DNA from 4 places in the Streptomyces sp. WZ-12 genome. Region 1 is predicted to be linked to each of the others. Evidence: riboswitches for the same ligand, from Rfam matches in the RefSeq annotation. Region 1 holds a riboswitch; each other region holds the start of a gene.
The links. Region 1 has a riboswitch for cyclic di-AMP ahead of PV796_RS15905 (C40 family peptidase). Riboswitches for the same ligand answer to the same signal wherever they lie in the genome.
Positions count from the first base shown of each region.

Region 2: another riboswitch for cyclic di-AMP. It lies ahead of PV796_RS23500 (transglycosylase family protein); the one in region 1 lies ahead of PV796_RS15905 (C40 family peptidase).
Region 3: another riboswitch for cyclic di-AMP. It lies ahead of PV796_RS11295 (M23 family metallopeptidase); the one in region 1 lies ahead of PV796_RS15905 (C40 family peptidase).
Region 4: another riboswitch for cyclic di-AMP. It lies ahead of PV796_RS21300 (M23 family metallopeptidase); the one in region 1 lies ahead of PV796_RS15905 (C40 family peptidase).

Region 1 covers NZ_CP118574.1:3,785,344-3,790,128, reverse strand. Annotated here, with positions in the region: gene PV796_RS15910 (hypothetical protein) at 146-499, shown strand; gene PV796_RS15905 (C40 family peptidase) at 682-1,827, opposite strand; cyclic di-AMP (ydaO/yuaA leader) riboswitch at 1,836-2,020, opposite strand; gene pcrA (DNA helicase PcrA) at 2,255-4,785, shown strand, end outside.
Region 2 covers NZ_CP118574.1:5,411,617-5,416,401, forward strand. Annotated here, with positions in the region: gene PV796_RS23485 (LysR family transcriptional regulator) at 1-2, shown strand, start outside; gene PV796_RS23490 (cytochrome P450 family protein) at 282-1,640, shown strand; gene PV796_RS23495 (transglycosylase family protein) at 1,880-2,947, shown strand; cyclic di-AMP (ydaO/yuaA leader) riboswitch at 3,198-3,367, shown strand; gene PV796_RS23500 (transglycosylase family protein) at 3,375-4,061, shown strand; gene eno (phosphopyruvate hydratase) at 4,379-4,785, shown strand, end outside.
Region 3 covers NZ_CP118574.1:2,707,693-2,712,477, reverse strand. Annotated here, with positions in the region: gene PV796_RS11310 (DNA gyrase/topoisomerase IV subunit A) at 1-31, opposite strand, end outside; gene PV796_RS11305 (M16 family metallopeptidase) at 344-1,684, shown strand; gene PV796_RS11300 (M16 family metallopeptidase) at 1,714-3,105, shown strand; cyclic di-AMP (ydaO/yuaA leader) riboswitch at 3,418-3,574, shown strand; gene PV796_RS11295 (M23 family metallopeptidase) at 3,587-4,366, shown strand; gene PV796_RS11290 (GntR family transcriptional regulator) at 4,612-4,785, shown strand, end outside.
Region 4 covers NZ_CP118574.1:4,920,944-4,925,728, forward strand. Annotated here, with positions in the region: gene PV796_RS21285 (LysR family transcriptional regulator) at 1-13, shown strand, start outside; gene PV796_RS21290 (PP2C family protein-serine/threonine phosphatase) at 403-1,542, shown strand; gene PV796_RS21295 (DUF2332 domain-containing protein) at 1,641-2,747, opposite strand; cyclic di-AMP (ydaO/yuaA leader) riboswitch at 3,169-3,315, shown strand; gene PV796_RS21300 (M23 family metallopeptidase) at 3,588-4,785, shown strand, end outside.

The DNA.
Region 1 (4,785 bases):
CATTGCCCTTATCCGACCGCTCATGGTGCGGGGATGACCGCCCGGGCGGTCGGGGCGGGTCGGGACCGGCGGGCCCTGACCGAAGCGGGCATCGCGGACGCCCTGCCGGAAAGGACGTGCTATGGGGCGGATACGATCCAACACTATGGACGTAGTAATCAATGTCTTCGTCGCCCTGCACATCATCGGCATCGCCTCCCTCCTCGGCGGGTTCCTGACCCAGATGAAGGCGATGAGTGCGGGCACCGCCCGCTTCGTGCCGGCCATGCTGCACGGCGCGCTGACGATGCTGGTCACCGGCATCGTGCTGGTCGGTCTGAACCAGATGCAGGGCGCCTCGCTCAACAACATCAAGTTCGGCATCAAGTTGGCCGTCCTGGTGGTGATCCTGGCGCTGGTCTACGTCAAGCGGGACGAGGAGAAGATCGCCAAGCCGCTGTTCGGCGCGGTCGGTGGCCTCACCATGCTCAACATCTTCATCGCGGTGCTCTGGACCTGAGCCCGCCCGGCGCTCCGGCGGCCCGGCCCGGCAGAAGCCCGGCGGCCCCGGCGCCGCGGCGCCCGTGCCGAAACGGCACACCGCGCGGTCATCCCGCTCCGTGCTCCGGAGCCGGCGGATGGCCGCGCGGTGGCGTGTGGGGGGTGGATCAGCGGGACGCGGGGCGCGCGCCCGTGTGCCGGTTAGCCGGGCCGGACGCTCCCGTAGATCGGCATGTAGTAGATCGACTCCACCCGGACGTTGGCCCCCGGGTGCGGGGCGTGGATCATCTTGCCGTCGCCGATGTACATCCCGACGTGGCTGATGTCGTTGTAGAAGAACACCAGGTCACCGGGTTGGAGGTGATCGGTGGAGACCCGGGTGCCGGTCTTGACCTGGTCCCAGGTCGTGCGCGGCAGATCGACCCCGGCCGCCTTCCACGCGGCCTGCGTCAGGCCCGAGCAGTCGTAGGAGTTGGGCCCGGTGGCGCCCCAGACGTAGGGCTTGCCCATCTGGGAGCGGGCGAAGGCGAGCGCCTTCTGGGCCTTGGTGCTGTACGAGCCGCCGTCCGAGGAGCCGCCGCCGTCCGAGGAGCCGCCGCCGGTGTCCTGGTCGGAGCCGCCGGGATGCTGCCGCCGCTTCTCGGCCTCCTTGCGGGCCTGCTCCTCGGCCTTGCGCTCGGCCGCGGCCTCCTTCTGGCGCTCAAGTTCGGCCAGCCGCGCCTTCTCCTGCGCGGTCAACCGGGAGAGCAGCTGCTGCGCCTCGGCCAGCTTGGTCTGGACGTTGCGCTTGGTCTCCTTCAGGGACGTCTGCGCGTGCTGGAGGTCCGTGAGGCTCTGCGTGGCCTCGGCCCGTTGGCGGGTGGCCGCCGCGGCCTGCTCCTGATAGTCGGTGACCACCTGCTTCTGCCGACCGGTCAGTTGCTGCATCAGGTGGTTGCGGTCGACGAACTGCTGCGGGTCCTTGGCGAGCATCAGTTGGGCCGTCGGATTGATCCCGCCGCTCTGGTACTGCGCCGAGGCGAACGAACCCAGCCGCCGCCGGGACTCGTTCATCTTCTCCGCGCGCCGGGCCGCCTCGTCGATCAGGCGGTTCACCGTGTGCTGCCCGCTGTCGGCCTTCTCCTTGGCGGCGTTGTACTTCTGGGTGGCGACCTCGGCCTGCTGGTACAGGTCGTCGACCTGCTGCTTGACCTCTTCGACGGTCGGCTGGGGAGCCTTCGGGGCGGCGTTCGCGGTCTGCGAGAGCAGGGTGACCGAGGCCAGTGCGGCCGTGGTCAGCCCGGTGGCCGTGCGACGGCCGCCGGGCGTGGCAAGTATGGGGGTGCGCGGCTTGCGATGGGACGCCAAGGCCGGCGACTCCTTCCGTGGACCGCCTACCGGGTTAGCTGTCGGGTTCGGGCGGTCTGCTGACGGAAGGCTTGCCCTACGGCCGGTGCGTCCGCCTGGCGACGGTCGCTCCGGTCGATTCACCCCGGTGGTGCTTGTGGGTCCCCGGCTCCGGATTGCCTTCGTGACAGGCCGGACTCGGCGGAGGCGGCCCGTGCGGACGCTGTCGTCCGCGGGGACGGCGGGCTGCCTTGAGCGAGACCGTAGCCAACTCGTGTGGCCCCTGTGAAGGCAGGTGTTCGATATGCCCGAAACCTTTTCGTGACCTGAACGCGGAGAGCCCACGAGGCGTCCCCGGCCGCGCAGATGACGCCCCGACCGGGGCGGTTCCGGGCAATCCGCCACTTCGGGACCGGTTGTCAGTGCGGCGGCCTAGACTCGGTGGGCGATGAGCAGCCTCTTTGACGACAGCTTCCTGGCGGACCTCGGCCCCCCGGACGAGGAGCCCCCGCCGCCGCCCGAGGACGAGCACGGCCCGGTCCCGGACGAGATGCCCGCCGACCTCTTCGGCGGGAAGTTCGACGCGCCCGCGCCCAGGCAGCCGTACTACCGCGACGGCGCCCCCCGCCCGGCCATCGACCCGGCGGCGCTCCTGGAGGGCCTCAACGACCAGCAGAAGGCCGCCGTGGTGCACAGCGGCAGCCCGCTGCTGATCGTCGCCGGCGCCGGCTCCGGCAAGACCCGGGTGCTCACCCACCGCATCGCCCACCTGCTCGCCGAGCGCCACGTCCACCCCGGCCAGATCCTCGCGATCACCTTCACCAACAAGGCCGCGGGCGAGATGAAGGAGCGCGTCGAGGACCTGGTCGGCCCGCGGGCCAACGCCATGTGGGTCTCCACCTTCCACAGCGCCTGCGTGCGGATACTGCGCCGGGAGTCCAAGCGGCTCGGCTTCACCTCGTCCTTCTCGATCTACGACGCGGCCGACTCCAAGCGCCTGATGGCCCTGGTCTGCCGCGATCTGGACCTGGACCCCAAGCGCTTCCCGCCCAAGTCCTTCAGCGCGAAGATCTCCAACCTCAAGAACGAGCTCATCGACGAGGAGAGCTTCGCGGGCACGGCTGCGGACGGTTTTGAGAAGACCCTGGCCGAGGCGTACGCGATGTACCAGGCGCGGCTGCGCGAGGCCAACGCCCTGGACTTCGACGACATCATCATGACGACGGTCCACCTGCTCCAGGCGTTCCCCGACGTCGCCGAGCACTACCGCCGCCGCTTCCGCCACGTCCTCGTCGACGAGTACCAGGACACCAACCACGCCCAGTACACCCTCGTCCGCGAGCTGGTGGGCCCGGGCACGGTCGATGTCCCCGCGGCCGAGCTGTGCGTGGTCGGCGACGCCGACCAGTCCATCTACGCCTTCCGCGGCGCCACGATCCGCAACATCCTCCAGTTCGAGGAGGACTACCCGAACGCCACCACGATCCTGCTGGAGCAGAACTACCGCTCCTCGCAGACGATCCTCTCGGCCGCCAACGCCGTCATCGAGCGCAACGAGAACCGCCGCCCCAAGAACCTCTGGACGGATGCCGGCGCCGGCCCCAAGATCACCGGCTATGTCGCCGACACCGAGCACGACGAGGCCCAGTTCGTCGCCGACGAGATCGACCGGCTCACCGACGCCGGCGACGCCAAGGCCGGCGACGTCGCGATCTTCTACCGCACCAACGCCCAATCCCGCGTCTTCGAAGAGATCTTCATCCGGGTCGGGCTGCCCTACAAGGTCGTCGGCGGCGTGCGCTTCTACGAGCGCAAGGAGGTCCGCGACATCCTCGCCTACCTCCGGGTGCTCGCCAACCCCGAGGACGCCGTCCCGCTGCGCCGGATCCTCAACGTCCCCAAGCGCGGCATCGGCGACCGCGCCGAGGCGATGATCGAGGCCCTCGCCCAGCGCGAGAAGATCACCTTCCCGCAGGCGCTGCGCCGGGTCGACGAGGCGTACGGCATGGCCGCCCGCTCCGCCAACGCCGTCAAGCGGTTCAACGCCCTGATGGAGGAGTTGCGCACCATCGTGGAGTCCGGGGCCGGCCCCGCCACGATCCTGGAGGCGGTCCTGGAGCGCACCGGCTACCTCGCCGAACTCCAGTCGTCCACCGACCCCCAGGACGAGACCCGCGTCGAGAACCTCCAGGAACTCGCCTCCGTGGCCCTGGAGTTCGAGCAGGACCACGGCGAGGCCCAAGAGGCCGACGAGACCCAGGAGGCCGAGGAGGCGGAGGCCGCCGCCCCCGGGACGCTCGCCGAGTTCCTGGAGCGGGTCGCCCTGGTCGCCGACTCCGACCAGATCCCCGACGCACCCGCTGAATCCGCCGAAGACACGGCGGGCGCCGAGGACCCCGGTGTCATCACGCTGATGACCCTGCACACCGCCAAGGGCCTGGAGTTCCCGGTCGTCTTCCTGACCGGCCTGGAGGACGGCGTCTTCCCGCACCTGCGGGCGCTCGGCCAGACCAAGGAGCTGGAGGAGGAGCGCCGGCTCGCCTACGTCGGCATCACCCGCGCCCGCGAGCGGCTCTACGTCACCCGCGCCACGATGCGCAGCGCCTGGGGCCAGCCCTCGTACAACCCGCCCTCGCGCTTCCTGGAGGAGGTCCCGGACACCTTCCTGGACTGGCGGCGCACCGGCTCCGCCACGCCGTCCGCGTCCATGGGCGGCCTGTCGTCGGGCAGTTCCTCGGGCGGGGGCCTCGGCGGGGGCGGCATTGGCGCCTCGCTCTCCTCGACGCGCGCCAAGGGGCCGAGCGGCTTCGCGACCCGGCGGACCAAGGACCGTCCGGTGGTCTCGCTGGCCGTCGGCGACCGCGTCACCCACGACAGCTTCGGGCTCGGCACCGTCGTCGGCGTCAAGGGCAGCGGGGACAACGCCGAGGCGACCATCGACTTCGGCGGCGAGAAGCCCAAGCGGCTGCTGCTGCGGTA
Region 2 (4,785 bases), 1.6 Mb from region 1:
AGGGGAGGTCGGACCCGTATAGCCGGGCCCATATAGAGGGGAAGGGGACGGGCGGGCTCTGCCTGGTGGGACGGGGTGGGGTGCCGCGGGCGCGTGGGGTGGGTGCGGCACCGGTTACGGTCGAGGTGTGCACCACGAGCCCGACGCCTGCCCGGAGAGCGGAACCGACGCCCGCACGGAGACCGGGTCCGAGAAACGCCCGGGGACCGGCCCCGCTGCCGGCCCGGAGACCGGTTGCCCGTCCATCGGATCGACCGGAACGGCCGGATCTACCGGATCGACTGAATCAGCCGGATCCACCGGAACGCCCGCCCCCACCGGCTGCCCCGCGACCCGCGGCCGCCCCCGCCGCCACCCCCACCCCCGGCCCGACCCCCGCGCTCTTCTCCTGGCAGTTCGCCGCGGACCCGTACCCGGCGTACGCCTGGCTGCGCGAGCATGCGCCGGTGCACCGGACCCGGTTGCCCAGCGGCGTCGAGGCGTGGTTGGTCACCCGTTACCCGGACGCCCGGCAGGCGCTCGCCGACGCCCGGCTGTCGAAGAACCCGGTGCACCACTCCGAGTCCGCGCACGGAAAGGGCAAGACGGGCATTCCGGGCGAGCGCGGTGCCAACCTCATGACGCACCTGCTCAACATCGACCCCCCGGACCACACCCGGCTGCGCCGCCTGGTCTCCAAGGCGTTCACCCCGCGCCGGGTCGCCGCGTTCGCGCCGCGCATACAGGAGCTGACCGACCAACTGATCGACGGTTTCGCGCAGCGCGGGAGCGCCGACCTCATCCACGAGTTCGCCTTCCCGCTGCCGATCTACGCGATCTGCGACCTGCTCGGCGTCCCGCCCGAGGACCAGGACGACTTCCGCGACTGGGCGGGCATGATGATCCGGCACGGCGGGGGCCCGCGCGGCGGCGTCGCCCGTTCCGTGAAGAAGATGCGGGCGTATCTGGCCGAGTTGATCCACCGCAAGCGGGCCGACCTCGGCGACGACCTGATCTCCGGCCTGATCCGGGCCTCCGACCACGGCGAGCACCTCACCGAGAACGAGGCCGCCGCGATGTGCTTCGTGCTGCTCTTCGCCGGCTTCGAGACCACGGTCAACCTCATCGGCAACGGCACCTACGCGCTGCTCCGCCACCCCGCCCAGCGGGAGCTGCTCCAGAAGTCGATCGCGGCCGGCGATGCCGAGCTGCTCGCCACCGCCGTCGAGGAACTGCTGCGCTACGACGGGCCGGTGGAGCTGGCGACCTGGCGGTACGCGACCCGGGAGTTGACGCTGGGCGGGCAGCGGATCGCCGAGGGGGACCCGGTGCTGGTGGTGCTGGCCGCCGCCGACCGCGACCCGGCCCGCTTCGACGAGCCGGACGTGCTCGACCTCGCGCGGCGTGACAACCCCCACCTCGGCTACGGGCACGGCATCCACTACTGCCTCGGCGCGCCGCTCGCCCGGCTCGAAGGGCAGACCGCCCTCGCCACCCTACTGACCCGCCTGCCGGACCTCCGACTTGCGGCGGAACCGGACGATTTGCGGTGGCGCGGCGGGCTCATCATGCGCGGACTGCGCACCCTGCCGGTGGAGTTCACACCGGAGAGCGCGACGGAGACGCCGTCGGAACCGTCCCGACCAGGCACAGTCGCATAGTTGACGATCCGTCAGTCATGTGACCATTACGTGATCTCCGCTACACCGGCTTGTGACTGCCCGTAACCCCGGCTACCTTTCCTCCGGCGATCGAGGTTGGTCGCGGGCCGCCGTCACGGCGCCCCCGCCCGGCCGCGATCCGACAACTCAACCGCCGCGCGAAAGGCAACCGCATGCGTTCCGGGAACGGCCGGCATCGTCGCCCCCGACAAGCACCGGCCATCTTTGTCACGGCAGGAGTGACCGGCGCGGGGCTGGCCCTGCCACTGCTCAGCGCCAGTGGGGCGCAGGCCGCCGACGCGGCGACCTGGGACCGCGTCGCGCAGTGTGAGAGCGGCGGAATGTGGAGCTCCGCCACCGGCAACGGCTTCTACGGCGGCCTCCAGCTCACCCAGGAGATGTGGGACCACTACGGCGGCTCCGCGTACGCCTCCCGCCCCGACCTCGCCAGCCGCGCCCAGCAGATAGCCGTGGCCCAGGCGATCCTCGACGACCGCGGCCCGGACGCCTTCCCGAGCTGCGCGGTGGACGCCGGGCTGACGAAGGGCGGCCGTAAGCCGGGCGTCGACCCGGGCAGCACCAGCCGACCCACCCCGCGCCCCACGCACGCCCCCTCGGCCGACGACCCGGCCACCGGCGACCCGTCCGGCACGACGGGGGAGTCGGGCCACGCGGGCCCGGGCACCACGACGCCCACCCCGTCCGGCAGCGACGCCGCCCCCGGGTCGGACTCCGACTCCGGTACCCCGGGCGCCCCTTCGGCGAGCCAGGACCCCACGGGCGCAACGGGCACCGCTAACCCCACAAGCCCCACGGACCCCGCGTCGCCGTCCGGATCGCCGTCCGGATCGCCCTCCGGCTCTCCGTCGGCCACTCCGTCCCCCTCGTCGTCCGAGAAGCCGACCGGGGAGCCGACCGGGGAGCCGTCGGGGGTCCCGTCCCCCTCCTCGCCTCCGTCCACGGCGCCGGACGACCCGGCCGGCCCGTCCGGCTCCGTCGATCCCGGTACGCCGCCCGCCGCCGGCAAGCACCGCGGTGTGCCGGGCGACGGTGCGGGCTCCGGTGACGAGCGGGACGGCGGCAGCGGTCGGCACGCCTCGCGCGGCGGGGCGGCGCACCGCACGCCCCCGGCGGGTGTCGGCGACTACCGCGTACGCCCGGGTGACAACCTGTCAGCCATCGCCGAGCGCCATGACCTGCCGGGCGGCTGGCCCGCGCTCTACGACCGCAACCGCGGCGTCATCGGCTCCGACGCGGACCTCATCCTTCCTGGTCAACTGCTCGATCTCGGGCGGGCGCAGGGGTAGTTACCGCCGGTTCGGGGCGGTTTCGTAAAAGTGAGATATGGCTCTCGTTGCGGGGGGCGGGGTGGGTCCCGTCCCCCGTTTCGATACCGGGGTCCACCTGCGGAAATGTCCCCCCTGATGATCAAAAACGGTCAACTTGGTTCAGAAGATGGGGTTTGAACACCAACAGGGATTTGCTTACGGTCAGGACCGCTCGCCAAAGCGGGCTCTTCGATCGCACGCCGAATCCTGCCGGCGGTCGGAGGACGACGACGCGCAAGCGCCGAAGGCAGGAGCGGGGGACCCAAGGTAAGTGCCGGCCCCACCCGTGAAAGCGGGTCAACCGGCTTGGGGTGAAGTCGCGTGTGCAGCACACGCGGCCGGGCAGCTCACACGGCCCGAACCCGACAGCTCACCTCGTAGGCGTCGGTGAGGAAACGAACGCACGATGCTGATCAACAAGGGCAAGCACCGCCGCAGCTCCAAGGCCGTCCGCGTCGCCACCCTGGCCGGTGTCGCCGGCGCCGCCGTCGCCGTCCCGCTGATGGGCGCCACCTCCGCTTCCGCCGCCTCGGTCGCCACCTGGGACAAGGTCGCCCAGTGCGAGTCCGGTGGCAACTGGTCGATCAACACCGGTAACGGCTACTACGGTGGCCTGCAGTTCTCCAACTCCAGCTGGGCCGCCGCCGGTGGCACCCAGTACGCGGCCCGCGCCGACCTGGCCACCAAGGCCCAGCAGATCGCCGTCGCCGAGAAGCTGCTCGCCATCCAGGGCCCGGGTGCCTGGTCCTGCGCCGGCGCCGGCAACCTGACCGCCGGTGGCCCGGCCGCCAACGTCGACACCTCCGGTGGCGCCACGGTCAAGAAGAGCCAGGGCACCTCCGAGACCCGCAAGCAGACCGAGGGCACCACCAAGAAGAAGTCCGCCCCGGTCCGCGAGAAGGTCGAGAAGGCCCAGCCGGCCCCGCAGCAGCCGCACCGCTCCGGTGACACCTACACCGTGAAGTCGGGCGACACCCTCGCCAAGATCGCCAAGGCGCACGGCACCAACTGGAAGGCGCTCTACGCCGCCAACAAGTCCGTCGTCGGCGGCAACCCCAACCTGATCTTCCCGGGCCAGAAGCTCAGCATCTGAGCCGCCCGCGAAAGCTGCCCCGCCCCGGCGCGTACCCCCGAGCGCGCCGCGGCGGGGCTTCTTATGTCCGGGCGCCCCTGCGCCGTGCCGCACCGCGCCCGAGCCCCCCCCGCTGACGTGCACCGTCTCCGGTGCCGTCAGAGGGCCCGGCGCGGCGTTCCCCGCATAGCGAACAACGCCCGGAAACCTCCCGTGAACTGGGAGTTTGGCCTGCTTGTTGGGTTTTTTCGTCCCACGGAGCGGGCCACGGGCAAGCGGATGCGTCCGGGGCCGTTAGGCTCAGGGCGAGAACTCCAGACACCCCCGAAGGAGACAACGTGCCGTCCATCGACGTCGTCGTAGCCCGCGAAATTCTCGACTCGCGAGGTAATCCCACGGTCGAGGTCGAGGTCGGCCTCGACGACGGCAGCACGGGCCGTGCCGCCGTCCCGTCCGGCGCCTCGACCGGTGCCTTCGAGGCCGTCGAGCTGCGGGACGGTGACCCCAACCGCTACCTCGGCAAGGGCGTGGAGAAGGCCGTCCTCGCGGTCATCGAGCAGATCGGCCCGGAGCTCGTCGGCTACGACGCGACCGAGCAGCGGCTGATCGACCAGGCGATGTTCGACCTGGACGCCACCGACAACAAGGGCTCGTTGGGCGCCAACGCCATCCTCGGCGTCTCCCTGGCCGTCGCGCACGCCGCCTCCGAGGCCAGCGACCTGCCGCTGTTCCGCTACCTCGGTGG
Region 3 (4,785 bases), 1.1 Mb from region 1:
GCGGCGGGGTCTTCGTGCTGCGGCGGGCCATCGCGGCTGCGGCTCCTTCTGCTGCGTCTACTGCCGATGTGGGAACAACGCTGTTGGGTCAACGCCTACGACCAACGCTGTGATCAACGTTGACCGGTCGGCCGGCGGACCGACCGACGAGTCCGATGAGTCTGACGCCGACCATTGTGGACCGCCCCACTGACAACGCTCACCACGACTCCCCCCTTACCGCCCCACCGCCGGCTCCGGCGCACGTTCGTGGCCTTCCTGACGGGAACTTCGCCAGATGCCGACGCGGTTGCATACAGTGACAGAACTTCCTCGCAAGCGGATCGAAGGGACGTACATGCCCATGGGTCACACGGCCACAGAACAAGCCGGCTCCGGCGGCCTGACAGCGACCGAGCACCGGCTGGCCAATGGCCTGCGCGTGGTGCTCTCCGAAGACCATCTGACGCCGGTGGCGGCCGTCTGCCTGTGGTACGACGTCGGCTCGCGCCACGAGGTGAAGGGCCGTACGGGCCTGGCGCACCTCTTCGAGCACCTGATGTTCCAGGGGTCCGCGCAGGTGAAGGGCAACGGCCACTTCGAACTCGTCCAGGGTGCCGGTGGCTCGCTCAACGGGACCACCAGTTTCGAGCGCACCAACTACTTCGAGACCATGCCCGCCCACGAGCTGGAGCTCGCGCTCTGGCTGGAGGCGGACCGGATGGGCTCGCTGCTGACCGCGCTCGACGAGGAATCCCTGGAGAACCAGCGCGACGTCGTCAAGAACGAGCGCCGCCAGCGCTACGACAACGTCCCTTACGGCACGGCCTTCGAGAAGTTGACGGCCATGGCCTACCCGGAGGGCCACCCCTACCACCACACCCCCATCGGGTCGATGGCCGATCTCGACGCCGCCTCCCTGGAGGACGCGCGGGCCTTCTTCCGCACCTACTACGCGCCCAACAACGCGGTCCTGTCCATCGTGGGCGACATCGACCCCGAGCAGACGCTGGCCTGGGTGGAGAAGTACTTCGGCTCGATCCCCTCGCACGACGGCAAGCAGCCGCCGCGCGACGGCAGCCTGCCCGAGACCATCGGCGGCCAACTCCGCACGGTCGTCGAGGAGGACGTCCCCGCGCGTGCCCTGATGGCCGCCTACCGCCTCCCGCACGACGGCACCCGCGAGGCCGACGCCGCCGACGTGGCGCTCACCATCCTGGGCGGTGGCGAGTCCTCCCGCCTGTACAACCGCCTGGTGCGCCGCGACCGCAGCGCCGTCGCCGCCGGCTTCGGCCTGCTGCGGCTGGCCGGTGCGCCCTCACTGGGCTGGCTGGACGTGAAGGCATCCGGTGGCGCGGAGGTCCCCGCCATCGAGGCCGCCGTCGACGAGGAGTTGGCCCGCTTCGCCGAAGAGGGGCCGACCCCGGAGGAGATGGAGCGGGCCCAGGCCCAACTGGAGCGCGAATGGCTGGACCGGCTCGCCACGGTCAGCGGCCGCGCCGACGAACTGTGCCGCTACGCCGTCCTGTTCGGCGACCCGCAGCTCGCGCTGTCCGCCGTCCAGCGGGTCCTGGACATCAGCCCGTTGGAGGTGCAGGCGGCCGCCAAGGCCCGGCTGCGCCCCGACAACCGCGCCGCGCTCGTCTACGAGCCCACGGCGCAGCCCGACGCCGCCGGCACCGAGGAAGAGGAGGCGGCCAAGTGACCGACGCCACCACCCCCGCAGACGCCCCCATGAGCGCTATGCAGTTCCACCCGCAGCCCAAGGGCGGCGCGCCCAAGCCGTGGGCCTTCCCGGCGCCCGAGCGCAGCCAGTTGGCCAACGGGCTGACCCTGCTGACCAGCCACCGCCCCGGGCAGCAGGTCGTCGCCGTGGAGGTCAACCTCGTCGCCCCGCTGGCCGCCGAGCCCGAGGGCCTCGACGGCGTCGCCACGATCATGGCCCGGGCCTTCTCCGAGGGCACCGACAAGCACACCGCCGAGGAGTTCGCCGCCGAACTGGAGCGCTGCGGCGCCACGTTGGACGCGCATGCCGACCACCCCGGTGTGCGGGTCTCTCTGGAGGTCCCGGCCTCCCGTCTGCCGCGCGCCCTCGGCCTGCTCGCCGACGCACTGCGCGCCCCCGCCTTCCCCGACGACGAGGTCGAGCGGCTGGTCCGCAACCGCCTCGACGAGATCCCGCACGAGTTGGCCAACCCGGCCCGGCGCGCGGCCATGGCGCTGTCCAAGGAGCTGTTCCCGGCCACCTCCCGGATGTCCCGGCCCCGTCAGGGCACCGAGGAGACCATCGCCCGGATCGACGCGGCCGCCGTGCGTGCCTTCTACGACGCGCACATCCGGCCCGCCACCGGCACCGCCGTCATCGTCGGCGACTTCACCGACGTCGACCTGGACGCGGCGCTGGCCGACACCCTGGGCGCTTGGACGGGCTCCACCGCGCAGCCGTCGAAGCCCTTGCCGGTCGTCGCCGACGACACCGGCCGCGTGGTGATCGTCGACCGCCCCGGTGCCGTCCAGACCCAGCTCCTCATCGGACGGGTCGGCGCCGACCGGCACGACCAGGTGTGGCCCGCCCAGGTGCTCGGCACGTACTGCCTGGGTGGCACCCTCACGTCCCGTCTGGACCGGGTGCTGCGCGAGGAGAAGGGCTACACCTACGGGGTGCGCGCCTTCGGCCAGGTATTGCGCTCCTCCGCCCCGTCCTCCCCGGAGGGCGCCACCGGCGCCGCCCTGCTCGCCATCAGCGGGTCGGTGGACACCGCCTCCACCGGGCCGGCCCTCCAGGACCTCTGGACGGTGCTGCGCACCCTCGCGGCCGAGGGGCTGACCGACGCCGAGCGCGACGTCGCCGTGCAGAACCTCGTCGGCGTGGCCCCGCTCAAGTACGAGACCGCCGCCGCGGTCGCCGGGACCCTGGCCGACCAGGTGGAGCAGCAGCTCCCGGACGACTACCAGGCGCAGTTGTACGTCCGACTCGCGGAGACCGGCACGGTCGAGGCGACCGCGGCGGTCGTCAACGCCTTCCCGGCGGACCGGCTGGTGACGGTCCTGGTGGGCGACGCGGCGCAGATCGCCGAGCCCGTCAAGGCGTTGGGCATCGGCGAGGTGACCGTCGTCAGCGGCTGACCCCAGCCGCGTGACGGCACGTCACCCGACGTCTCGTCACGTATCGACAAAGCGGCTCCCGTGGCAGCGACTTGCCACGGGAGCCGTTGTGTGTGCGCACCGTGTTCTCGCCCGCCCAACTGGTGTGCGTGGCTCCGCCGCCCCTACGGGCCCGGGGCTCGTGGACGGGTGGCGCCGCCTGCCCGGTTGCCCCGGTTGCCCGATTCGAGTGTGGCGTGCCGCACAAAACTCCGGTTCTGTTTGCCGATTGAAAGTTGCCCCGTTTAGCGTCGGTCCGGCTGTTCGTCACAACTCCGCCACAACAGTGGCACCGAGCAGTCATCGCCGAGTCCCCGTACGGCGCGAGCCAGGGGAGCCGGGGACCCACATGTCCCCTGGGGTGAATCGGGTCCCTCTCCGGAGGAGCCCGTAGGAGACCTTCCTGCTCCGAACCCGTCAGCTAACCCGGTAGGCGAGAGGGAAGGAAAGGACCAGCCAGTACATGGCGTTCACCCGTGCCACCGGGAAGCACCGCCGTGCGAGCCGCACCGCTCGCACGACCCGCAACCTCGCCGGCATAGCCACCCTCGCGGCCTCCGGAGTCGTCGCCTCGGTGGCGTCCCCCGCGCTGGCCGCCACGGGCGAGCCGACCGCCCACGACACCGGCCTCCAGCACGCCGTCGAGCTCGGTGACGAACTCGCCGTCCGGATCGAGGCCCAGGCGGACACGCAGCAGGCGGCCGCCGAGGCCGCCGAGGTCAGGGCGAAGGCCGAGGTCGAGGCCAAGCGGCTGGCCGAGATGGCGAAGAAGAAGGCCGACGAGGAGCGTGCGGCCAAGGTGCGCGCCGCCCGCGAGGCCGAGCGCAAGCGCCTCAACACCTTCGTCGCTCCCGTGACCGGTTCCTACGTCTCCACCGCGTACAAGGCGTCCAGCGGCCTGTGGTCCTCGGGCAGCCACACCGGCATCGACTTCCACGCCGCCTACGGGACGCAGGTCCACGCCGTGAGTGCCGGCACCGTCGTCGAGGCCGGCTGGGGTGGCGCGTACGGCAACAACATCGTGATCCGGATGAACGACGGTACGTACACCCAGTACGGCCACCTCTCCTCGATCGGGGTGACGGTCGGGCAGTCCGTCACTCCGGGGCAGCAGATCGCCCTCTCCGGCAACACCGGCAACACCACCGGCCCGCACCTCCACTTCGAGGCCCGGACCGGCCCCGACTACGGCTCGGACATCGACCCGGTCGCCTACCTCCGCGCGCACGGCGTCAGCGTCTGACCTTCCCCGACCTCTCCGCCGCAGCACCGTCCCCCTGGAGCCCCGGCCCGCCATCTTGGCGGGCCGGGGCTCCGTCGTTTCCGTAGGGCCGCCGTCGGCCCGCCCACCAGGTTCCCGGCTCGCATCGTCCGAAAAGCGCCGATGGATTCACGACATTCCACGGGAGAATCTTCCGGTGTCGAATAGAGTCGAGGAATGTCGCCGAGCGGCGATGTCTTTCGGGGATTACGGCGGAGGCACGGACGATGCGAAGCCACATTTCCGCGCACGCGGTGTGTACGGCGATTCGGGACGATATCGTCTCCGGTCTGCTCGCGCCGGGGAGCCGGCTGATCGAGGACATTCTCGCCGCGCGGTACGGCGTCTCCCGGGTCCCGGTGAGGGAAGCGCTGCGCACCCTCCAGTCCGAAGGTTTCGTC
Region 4 (4,785 bases), 1.1 Mb from region 1:
CCCGGAGGCGTAATGGGGGAGCGGGGGCGGGGCGACGGGTGGTTGCCGTAAGGGGGTGAGGGGGTGGCCCCTTAGGGGGCGGGGTGGCCCCAGCCTGTGCCTACCCCATTTGGCTCAGGAGGACTCGCCACCCGGTGGAGCGGCGGCAAGCCTTGAGGCAGCAGGCAGCAGGCAGCAGGCAGCAGGCAGCAGGCAGCAGGCAGCAGGCAGCAGGCCGGCGGGGGAGGGCACAGCGCACGGCAGGCGAAGTGGGCGGCGCAGGTGGCCCGGGGCGCGGGAATCGGCGGGACGGCCGGGGACGGCGTGGGGGCCGCGGGCGGCGCAACGGACCAGGGCGGCACGACGGGTGGGGGCGGAACGAGCGCGCCACCGGGCGGGCGGAGTGGGAAGAGGCCGGTGCGGATGCGTCGACGCGGCAGGAACCGCACGGGCAGCGGGGAACGGCGCTCCCGCCGCGACCACATGTCCCCGCTCGGCCGCCGGTTGGCCCGTTGGCTGCCCACCGCCCTGGTCGTCATCGGGGTGCTCTTCGACCTCGTCACGCCGCCCCAGTACACCGCGGCCCCGTTCCTCGCCGCCGCCCCGTTGGTCGCGGCTCCCCTCTTCTCCCTACGGGCCACCGGCGTCACGGCGTTGGCCGCCATCATCAGCGAGCTCCTGGTCGCCACGTACCACGGCGTCGAGGACTACTACGAGTCGGTGACCGAGGCGATCACGGTGGTGGTCGTCGCCCTGCTGGCGCTCGGCATCAACCGGGTGGTGCGGATCAGCGACGCCCGGCTGGCCTCCGTGCGGGATGTCTCGGAGGCCGCCCAACGGGCCGTACTGCCGGCCCCGCCCGATCGATTGGCGTCTCTCGCGGTCGCCGCCCGTTACGTCGGTGCCCGGGCCGGCGCTCGTATTGGCGGCGACCTCCACGCCATCCAGGACACCCCGCACGGCGTGCGGATGATCGTCGGCGATGTGCGGGGCAAGGGACTGGAGGCGGTGGAGGCCGCGGTGGTCGTGGTCGGCGCCTTCCGGGAGGCGGCGGATCAGGAGGCCACCCTGGAGGCGGTGGCGCACCGGCTGGAGCGGGCGCTCAAACGGGAGGGCGGGCGCCGCGCGGGCCTCGACGAGTACGAGGGCTTCACCACGGCCGTACTGGCGGAGGTCCCCGCCGGAGACCAGTCCGTCCTGCGCATCCTCAACCGCGGCCACCCGTCCCCTCTGCTGCTCACCCCGGACGGCGGCCTACGGGAACTGCCGCCGGCCACCGCCGCGTTGCCGCTGGGCCTGACCGACGTGGCGGGTTTTCCGGACCGCTCCGACGAGGTCTTCTTCCCGGCCGGCGGGATGCTGTTCCTGTTCACCGACGGGGTGACCGAGGCCCGCAACCGGGCCGGCGCGTTCTACGACCCGTGCACCCGGTTGCGCGGCAGCCGCTTCGACGGCCCCGACGACCTGTTGGACGTGGTGATCGAGGACGTCGCCCGGTACACGGGCGAGGCGCCCGCGGACGACATGGCGCTGCTGGCGGTCCAGCGCCCCTTGGGGACGTAGGGCGCGGGCCGCGCCCCCTTGGCCGCGGTGGCGCCCCGGCTTCCCGCGTCCGCCGCGGGCCCGGCCCCCGTAGGGCCGTTGGGAATGTCCGGCACCGCCTACGGGTGCGCGGATCGGAGCCAGTGCACGCTCCGGCCGTGCGGGTCCGTGAGCGCGACCGGGCGCTCGTCCACCGCGAGGGTCAGCAGCATGCCGTCCTCGGGCCGCAGGGAGCGGTGTTCCGGTGCGGTGATCCACGGCAGCACGCTGTGGTGCTCCTGGGAGATCCAGTGCCCGCCGCCGTCCCGTTCGGCGAGCAGCGTCCGCACGCGGTGCGCGAACTCCTCGCGCCGGGCGGGAGGAAGGTAGTTCAGCACCGAGCCGTGGAAGACCACCAGCGTCGCCGCTGCCGGTGCCTGGGCGGCCAGCGCCGGCAACTCATCGACCAGGTCGCCGCGGACCAGCACGGGGCGCGGTGCGGGCCGCACCGCCTCGACGGCGGCCGTGAGGCGCGCGCCGCGGGCCTCGTCGCCGGGCCAGACGAGCGCCCGCAGCCAGCGGAGGTCGTCCGGGTTCCCGGCCGGGTCCAGCGGGTTCAGGTCGATGCCGGCGCGCCAGACGATGTCGGGGAGGAGCCCGCCGGGCAGCGTCGTCGCGTCGCCGTCGTCGAAGGGGGCCGGCCCGCTGGTGCGGCAGGTGAACGTGACCGGGGAATCCGGGGCGCCGCACGCAACGTCGCGCCCCTCTTGGACGTAGCGGTAGCGGTACCGGTCCGGGTGCAGGCACAACCCGGCCGACGCTCCGACCTCCAGGAGGGCCAGGGGCTGCGCCAGACGGGCCAGCAGCGGCAGCAGCGCGGCGCAGCGGGCCGGTTCGTTGGTCTGGGTGGCGCGCTGCATGATCACCGAGCGGACCTCGTCCCAGTGCCGGATCGTCCACTCGCGCCAGCGCCCGTACGCGGCCGCGCCGCGCGGCCCCAACTCCGCGTGCGGGCCGTCCAGATAGCGCACCGCGGCGAGCAGGAGGTTCGGCTGCTGCTTGTTGCCGGCCGGCAGTGACCCCGCCAGCAGTTCGCAGAACTCGTCGTCCTGGCCGATCCGGGTGGCCAACTCCTCGTGCGCCTCGGACCGCCCGCGCGCCTGCTGCCAGGAGAACTCCCGGTACCGATCCGCCACTTCCTGCGGGGTGTTGACGACGTTTCCGGTGTTCGCAACGTTGACGACCATGGGGCGACGTTATCGCCCTCACCCTCCGTGATCGCGAGGCATCCCTCTGCATAACAAGTCGCGCACAATCGTCGCGAGATCGTTTGACGCGGTGACGTCAACTCGCCCTGGTTTGGGATGGCTTGAAGGGAAATGTTCCAGCCGGGGCCGCTGTGAAGGCCGGGCGGAACCCTTGTGGATTCATGGGAACGCTTGGATTTCCCTCGTCGTCTCTATTACTGTCCGATAACGGAGCGCGGTCGTCCCAGCCGTCGCAAGTGGCGGCACCGTGCGCCGACGCCGAATCCCGCACGCGCTTTTTCCGCACGCCCAGAACGACCCCGACCCGTCCCGCACGAGCCGGCCGCCGCCCTGCTCGACCGTGTCCCCGACCCGCGTCGCGCCGCCCGGATCGACCGGTTTGGTGGATGCCCGTCGGATCCGCCTGGAATTGCTGGGAATTGAGCGGAGGGAACCGGGGAACCACCCTCTTGGGGTGAATCGGGCGCTTCCCGCCAGGAGGCGTTCGTAGGAGACCTTCCTGCTCCGAACCCGTCAGCTAACCCGGTAGGCGAGAAGGAAGGAAAGGAGAGCGCCCCCGTGGCGTCCAACAGGCCCGCCCCTCACGCTCCATCCGGCTATGGCCTTGGCGGCCCCGCCGACTTCAGCGGCACGATCGGCTTCGGTCTCGGCCTCGGCGGCCCCGCCGGGCCCGTTGCCTCCGGTGGTGTTGGTGTGGATGTTTCGGGTGGGGGTGGCGACTTCGTTGATGCCGCTGCTTCGCCCGCTTCCCCTGCCTCCACCGTTTCTGCTGCTTCCGTTGCTTCCGTCGCTTCCGTCGCTTCTTCCGCTGACGAGGCGATGCTCCAGCAGGGGGCGCCCCACCATGGGCCGACCCCGGAGTGGCCGGCCCATGAGGGCGTCGGCCAGGGCGGGTTGGCCGATGGTGGGGCGGTGCACGGTCTCCAAGGGGGCGGTGTCGCGGGCGCGTGGGGCACGGGTGACGAGAGGGGCGTCGATGAGGCGGATCTCGACGAGGCCGGCGCCGACGAAGAGGGCCTCCGTGCGCTGCGCGGCAAGCACCGGGTGGCCAGGCAGCGCAGCGGCGGTCTGGCGCGCGGCGGTACGGCCCTGGGGGTCGGCGTGATCGCGGCGGTCGGTGCGAGCGGGGTGGCCGCGGCCGAGGGCCGGCCGCCGGCCCCGATCTCGATGCCCGATCCCGGTGGGACGGCCGATGACGCCGCCGTGGACGTCCCGAACGCCCCGGTGGCCGCCGCGAGCACCGCCACGGACGCCTTCGCTCCCCCCGCGCACGGCTCGCGGGCCGGCGGCGCCCCGGCGGAAGCCGCCCAGGGTGCGGGCGCGGCCGAGGCGCTGCGCAACCGCATCCTCCAGCAGGGCGGCGTCCGCCCGGCCGATGCTCAAGCCGACGTCCGAGCCGACGCCCAACAGGGCGGCCCCGTGGGGCCGGAGGCCAAGGGAGCGGCCGCGACCCAGGAGAGCGCGCCGCAGAAGCCCGGGGCGGAGGAGGCGTCCGAGACAGAGGAGGCGCCGGAGACGGGGACGGAGGAGACGCCGGCCGCCACACAGGCGCCGGAGCCGGACGCGAAGACCACCCAGGTCACCCAGGCCACGGAGACAACGCAGGCCACCCAGACCTCTCAGGAACCGGCGGCCCCGGCCGCGCGGCCCGCCTCCCCCGCCTCTCCGGAAGCCGACCAACCCGCCCGCCCCGCCCAGGACTTCGTCGCCCCGGTTTCCTCGCACACCCTGGCCACCGGCTTCGGACAGGCCGGCGACCGCTGGGCCGCGGACCACACCGGGCAGGACCTCGCGGCCCCAACGGGCACGCTGGTCAAGGCGGTTCACGACGGGACCATCACCCAGGCGGGCTGGGCCGGAGCGTACGGCTACCGGATCGTCGTCACGCTCGACGACGGCACGGAGCTCTGGTTCTGCCACCTGTCCTCCATGGTCAAGACGTCGGGCAGGGTCCATACGGGAGAGGTGATCGGCCGCGTCGGCGCCACCGGCAACGCCACCACTCCGCACCTCCACC